DNA from 2 places in the Leifsonia sp. NPDC056824 genome. Region 2 is predicted to be linked to the other one. Evidence: predicted binding sites of a transcription regulator. Region 2 holds the regulator's gene; the other holds the start of a gene.
The links. Region 2 encodes LexA, which represses DNA repair genes until DNA is damaged. Its sites were predicted from a motif close to TCGAACANNTGTTCGA; they were not measured.

Region 1: the regulator LexA is predicted to act here: its motif matches at 1,687-1,702, upstream of uvrA (excinuclease ABC subunit UvrA).

What each region holds. Positions count from the first base shown of each region.
Region 1 covers NZ_JBHUAV010000002.1:164,978-168,381, reverse strand. The annotation lists gene uvrA (excinuclease ABC subunit UvrA) at 1-1,601, opposite strand, end outside; gene ACFRFH_RS10195 (hypothetical protein) at 1,782-2,315, opposite strand; gene ACFRFH_RS10190 (DUF58 domain-containing protein) at 2,312-3,404, opposite strand, start outside.
Region 2 covers NZ_JBHUAV010000005.1:87,213-90,616, reverse strand. The annotation lists gene ACFRFH_RS17410 (histidinol-phosphate transaminase) at 1-242, opposite strand, end outside; gene ACFRFH_RS17405 (LysM peptidoglycan-binding domain-containing protein) at 739-1,092, opposite strand; gene lexA (transcriptional repressor LexA) at 1,358-2,026, shown strand; gene ACFRFH_RS17395 (metallopeptidase family protein) at 2,098-2,448, opposite strand; gene metE (5-methyltetrahydropteroyltriglutamate--homocysteine S-methyltransferase) at 2,537-3,404, opposite strand, start outside.

The DNA of each region.
Region 1 (3,404 bases), on a different contig from region 2:
AGCACGCCGGTGAGGCCGGAGCCGATCTGGGTCGCGAGGCGGATGCGCTGCGCCTCGCCGCCGGACAGCGTCGCCGCCGCCCGGGCGAGGTCGAGGTAGCTGAGGCCGACCTGGATGAGGAAGTCGAGCCGGATCTTGATCTCGCGCAGCACCTGCGCGCCGATCTTCTGCTCGCGCTCGGTGAGGTGCAGCTTCTCCATGAACGCGCGCGCGTCGGACAGGCTGAGGAGCGACGCGTCCGCGATGGAGGCGCCGTGGACCAGCACCGAGAGCACCTCGGGCTTCAGCCGCTTGCCCTGGCAGACCGGGCACGGCACCTCGCGGAGGTACTCGGCCCAGCGGGCGCGCTGGCTGTCGGTCTCCGCCTGCGCGTACTGGCGCTCGATGTAGGGCACGACGCCCTCGAAGCCGGACGTGTAGGACATCTCGCGGCCGTAGCGGTTCTTCCACCGCACCTTGACCTCGAAGTTGTCGCCGCGCAGCACGGCCTCCCGCACATTCTGCGGGAGCTTCTTCCACGGCGTGTTCAGCGAGAAGCCGAGGTCGCGCGCGAGGCCGTCGAGCAGCTTCTCGTAGTAGTTGAAGAGGCCCTTGCCCTGCGTCGTCCACGGGACGATGACGCCCTCGGCGATGCTGAGCGAGTCGTCGCCGAGCAGCAGGTCCTCATCCACCGACATGCGCGTGCCGAGGCCGGAGCACTCCGGGCAGGCGCCGAACGGGGCGTTGAACGAGAAAGTGCGCGGCTCGATCTCGGTGAGCTGGATGGGGTGGCCGTTGGGGCAGGACAGCTTCTCGCTGAACGACTGCCACGCCGCCGGGCCCTCGCGGTCCACGAAGTTGACCTGCACCAGGCCGTCGGTGAGCCGCAGCGCGGTCTCCAGCGAGTCGGTGAGGCGGCCGAGGATGTCCGGACCCGCCACGAGGCGGTCGACCACGACGGAGATGTCGTGCTTGACCTGCTTCTTGAGCGTCGGCGGCTCGCTGAGCTGGATCTGCTCGCCGTCCACGAGCGCGCGCGAGTAGCCGCTCGCGGCGAGCTCCTTGAAGAGGTCGACGAACTCGCCCTTCTTCTGCGAAATGACCGGGCTGACCACCATGTAGCGGGTGCCCGCTTCCAGCTCCATGAGCTGGTCGGCGATCTGCTGCACCGTCTGGCGCTGGATCTTCTCGCCGCAGACCGGGCAGTGCGGGACACCGATGCGCGCCCAGAGCAGGCGCATGTAGTCATAGATCTCGGTGATCGTGCCGACCGTCGACCGCGGGTTGCGGTTGGTCGACTTCTGGTCGATCGACACCGCGGGGCTCAGGCCCTCGATGAAGTCGACGTCCGGCCGGTCGACCTGGCCGAGGAACTGCCGCGCGTACGCCGAGAGCGACTCCACGTAGCGGCGCTGTCCCTCGGCGAAGATCGTGTCGAACGCGAGCGACGACTTGCCCGAGCCGGACAGGCCGGTGAAGACGACCAGGGAGTCGCGCGGGATCTCGAGGTCGATGTTGTGGAGGTTGTGCACCCGCGCGCCGCGGACGCTCAGGTGCGACCCCACGACCTTGCTCGGATTGCCTGCCGAACTCCTGCTACTCAGAGTGCTCACTCGTTCCATTCTCCGCTATTCGACGTCGCCCCACCCGCGTGTTCGCCCTCCGCGCACCTGCGCGGCGCCCCCGTCGGAGGCCCTGCCGGCGGGTTCGAAGCTTTGTTCGATTCTAGCAACCCGGACAGAGGATGTGCGACCACGCGCGAGCGTACGCCGGACCACCGACATTCCAACTCCGCACCGCGTTCACGCCCGCGGCCGGGCGAGCAGGAGCGCCGCCAGGAGGACCACCAGTCCGACGATCGCGCCGCCCGACACCACCGCCAGCCAGGGCGCAGCGGACGGCCGGCCGACGAGCAGCAGCACGATCGCCACGGCCTGCACCGGGACCTGGATGAGGATCAGGCGCCGCAGCGACGGCAGCAGCACGGTCGGCTTCACGCGGGCGGTCGCGGGCAGCACGAGCATCCACGCCGCGAGGACATGCAGCACATGGACGGCGGCGATCACTGCGAGGACCCGGAGGGTGAGGGTGCCCGGCTCCAGGAGCGTCGAGAACGCGAGTACGGCGATGAGGACCCACGCCACCCGCCAGCGCGGGACGGCGAGGGCGACCGCGGTGAGCAGGACGGCCACGGCGGGCCACGGGCCGCTGGGCGCGGTGGTGATCGCGAGCGGGACGGCGACGACCGCGAAGGCGACGCGGAGAGCCCAGGCAGGCACGGTGAGGCCGAGGTCGGGGGCGGGCGCCGGGGCCGTCTGCTCCCCCGTCCCGCTCATCCCCGCCTCCCTGGCGTCGCCAGCCGCCGCAGCATCGCGTCGCGCTCCGGCGACGCCCACTCCAGCAGCTCCGCGCCCGCCGCCCGCAGCCGGTCCAGGCGCAGCCTGCGCTCCAGGTCCACGATCCGCAGCGCCAGCCGTTCCCTGGCCGGGAGCTCGTCCACGGCGCGGGGCGGCAGCACGTCGACCGCCACCACCCGGTGCCCCGCCGCGCGCCAGGTCAGCGCCAGGCGCATGGCCTGGTCGTCCAGGAACGTGGACATCACGAAAACGACCGCTCCCTGCGCGAGCCGCGGCGCCCGCGCCCGCTCGGTCGCCGAGCCGTGCGGGGTGGTCAGCTCGACCGCGCGCAGCACCCGGTGCAGGTGTCGGGCGCCCGCGCGCGGCGGCAGCGCCCGGCGGGCGTCGGAGAGGTCGTCGAACCCGACCCGGTCGGACGCGGCGGCGTACGCGCCCGCCAGCGAGACCGCAGCCTCCCGCGCCACATCGAGGGAGGTCGCTCCCGGCCGCTGGTAGGGCGCCGCCCAGCCGGCGACGGCGCCGGGGACGTCGTCGCGCGCATCCAGTACGAGCTGCACCGCCGCGTCGGAGGTCGCCGTGGTCCGCCGCACGTACAGCTCGCCCGGACGCTGCGCGAGGCGCGCGGTCGCCTTCCAGTCGATCCGGCGGAGCCGGTCGCCCGGGCGGAAGCGGTCGATGTCCCGGAACTCGCCGCCGTCCCCCGGCCGCGCGGACACATGGCCGCCGGTCAGGCCGAGCAGGCGCGCGGGCAGCGGGAGGCTGCGGACCCGCTGCGAGGCAGGACGCACCACGCGCTCCGCGACGGCGGGGAGGCCGGGGTCGCCGGTCCACGCGGCGTCCGGCCCGATCCCGCGGGCGGCGAGCGTCATGATCCGTTGCGGGCCGGAGTGCGAGACGCCGATGCGGAAGCGCAGCCGGGCGGCCTCCCGCGGCGTCACCACCGCGTCCTCTGGTCGGCCGTCGGCCCGGTGAATGCGCAGGTGCACACCGTCCACGCGCCCGTCCGCCTCCGCCACCGCCTCGACGCCGACGCGGCCGTCCGGGTCGTCGCCGGCGATGGTCACGCGG
Region 2 (3,404 bases):
ACCCCGTGCCCGAGGTAGCGCGCGAACGCTTCCCGCAGCTCCGTGAACTCGCGGTCCGGATAGCGGTTCACCCCTGTCACCGCGACGGCGACCCGCGCGACGATATCGGCGGCGACGTCCTCCGGAACCGGATGCGTGTTCTCGTTCACATTCAACGCGACGGGCACGACCTTCTGCGGCGCCCCGTACGGGGTGCGACCGCGCAGGTCATCACGGATCGGAAGATCGGAGAGGGAGGTCACCCCTCAATGCTAACCAGCGCCGCTGAACGCTCCCGCCGTATGACGCCCCGCGGCACCCCGCCACACCGCCGCCACGCGCCCGTCCCCGCAGAAAGGAGAACACCGCCAAATCTCCTGCCGAACCCCCAACCGCAGGAGATCCTCGGTCATGTCGCGCCATTTCTCCTTCGGACGGCGATGGCGAGGTTGTGGTGGTGGTGGTGGCGCGGTGCTGGCGGCAAGGTAGTGGTGGTGACGCAGCGCTGGCGGCGAAGCCGCACCATCCCGTGCCCGCCACTCTCGCTCACTCCGCAGAAAGGAGAACCCAACCAAATCTCCTGCCGAACCCCTCCTGCAGGAGTTCCCGGGGCATGTGGCGCCATTTCTCCTTCATCCGACGCCGACGAGGTGGCGGGGCGCCGGTGGCGAGGTAACACAGGAGACGACCCGGCACTTCCCACCATTTCTCCTTCGAGCGGGGGGTGGGGTGTTGGCGGCGGCGAGGCGCCGGCTCCCCTTACTTCCCGTCGTACTGCGTCGGAATCGCCAGCTGCTGCCCCGGCGTCACAACCGCCGACGACAGCCCATTGAGGTCCACCAGCTCCGCGATCACATCCCGCGGGTCCGCGTTCGGCGCGATCCGAGACGCCACCGACCACAGCGAGTCCCCCGACTGCACCGTCGCGTAGTGGAAGGTCACATGCGTCTGCTCCCCCGTGGCCGCCGCGCCTCCGCCGTTGAGCGCGAACACCATCGCCCCGATCACGATCGGCAGCGCGATGAGCATCGTCAGCACGACCCGTCCGCGCCGCGTGAGCCGCAGCCGGACACGTCCAGCGGCCTGCGCGCCACCCACTGCAACGTTGTTCATCCCAACGTTGTGCATAACCACTGCGCTCATGTCGTGACCTCCAAAGGCTCCGGTCGAAGCTCTGTTCCGAATATATCTTCGAATGTTCGAGACCGCAATCCTCGCTCGGCCGAAAAAACTGGCATGTATTTCGAGACACACTCGAACACATGTTTGTCGGGCAGCCGTACTGTGGATACAGTTTCGATTGTCTGGACGTAAGACAACCAGGCACCACCGACATTCGGTTCCCCCGGGTGACGGCGACGGTCACGAAGGGACGAGCGTGTCGAACGAGAACCAGGCTCCGCGCACGCGGCGCCGCAAGAACCTCAGCGAGAAGCAGCTCGCCATCCTCGACGTGATCCAGCGTTCCGTGAGCTCGCGAGGCTACCCGCCGAGCATGCGCGAGATCGGCGACGCCGTGGGCCTCTCCAGCCTCTCGTCCGTCACCCACCAGCTCAACCAGCTGGAGCTGAGCGGCTACCTGCGCCGCGACCCGAACCGGCCGCGCGCGCTGGAGATCCTCATCGACGTCCCGTCCGCGACTCCCGACTTCGAGAGCCAGACCCCGGTCGGTGACGCCGCGATGGTCCCGCTCGTCGGCCGCATCGCCGCCGGCGTCCCGATCACCGCCGAGCAGCAGGTGGAGGAGGTCTTCCCCCTTCCCCGCCAGCTCGTGGGCAACGGCGAGCTCTTCATGCTCAAGGTGGTCGGCGAGTCCATGATCGACGCCGCCATCTGCGACGGTGACTGGGTGGTCGTCCGCACCCAGAACACCGCGGAGAACGGCGACATCGTGGCGGCCATGCTCGACGAGGAGGCCACCGTCAAGGTGTTCCGCCAGCGTGACGGCCACACCTGGCTGCTCCCCCGCAACTCGAACTTCGAGCCGATCCTCGGCGACTACTCGACCATCCTCGGCAAGGTCGTCGCGGTCCTTCGCGCAGTCTGACCCGGGCGATTCGTGCCGAATGTCGCGTTAGCCACGGCCAGAGTCGACATTCGGCACGAATCGCACCGCGGTCAGGCCCAACCCAACTCCTGGAGGCGGGCGTCGTCGAGGCCGAAGTAGTGCCCGATTTCGTGCACGAGGGTGATCCGCACGCGGGCGCGGAGCTGCTCGACCGTCTCGCAGCTCGCCTCGAGGTTGTTGCGGAACAGCGTGATCCGGTCCGGGAGCTCCCCGAACCCGTAGACCCCGCGCCGCGTCAGCGGATGCCCGGTGTACAGCCCGTACAGCCGCGGCCGCGCGCCCGGCGGCTGGTCCTGGATGATGATCGCCACGTTCTCCAGCGGCCGCACCATGTCGTCCGGCAGGCCGTCGAAGACATCGTCGACGAGCGCCTCGAAATCCTCGTCCGGGATGCGCACCATGCGCTCATCATCGCCGAACCGACCGAGGCCGCGCTCCCCCGTCCGCGCAGAGCGGAACAGAACAGCGCGGCCTCGCCGGCAACAGAACTCAGGCCGTGACGGCCGCCCGCTCCCGCACGTCGCGCGTCGCCGCGAGGATGTTGCGCAGCGACGCCACCGTCTCGTCGTACCCGCGGGTCTTGAGCCCGCAGTCCGGGTTCACCCAGAGCTGACGACCCGGGATCGCGCTGAGCGCCGTCTCCAGCAGCTCGGTCACCTCGGCGACCGACGGCACGCGCGGCGAGTGGATGTCGTAGACGCCCGGCCCGATGCCGTGCTCGAAGCCGGAGCGCTGGATGTCGTGGACGACCTCCATCCGGCTGCGGGCGGCCTCGATGCTGGTCACGTCGGCGTCGAGGTTGCGGATGGCGTCGATGACCACGCCGAACTCCGAGTAGCAGAGGTGCGTGTGGATCTGCGTCGCGTCAGCGACCCCGGAGGTCGCCAGCCGGAACGAGCCCACCGACCAGTCCAGGTAGGCGCCCTGGTCGGCCTTCTTGAGCGGCAGCAACTCGCGCAGCGCCGGCTCGTCCACCTGCACGACGCGGATGCCCGCGGCCTCCAGGTCGCCGATCTCGTCGCGCAGCGCGAGGGCCACCTGCCGCGCGGTCTCGCCGAGCGGCTGGTCGTCGCGGACGAACGACCAGGCGAGGATCGTGACCGGCCCGGTCAGCATGCCCTTGACCGGCTTCTCGGTCAGCGTCTGGGTATAGGTCGACCAGTCCACCGTGATCGGCTTCGGCCGGGAGACGTCGCCCCACAGGATCGACGGGCGCGTACAGCGCGACCCGTACGACTGCACCCAGCCGTTGCGGGTGACCGCGAACCCGTCCAGGTTCTCGGCGAAGTACTGCACCATGTCGTTGCGCTCCGGCTCGCCGTGCACGATGACGTCGAGGCCGATCTCCTCCTGGAGG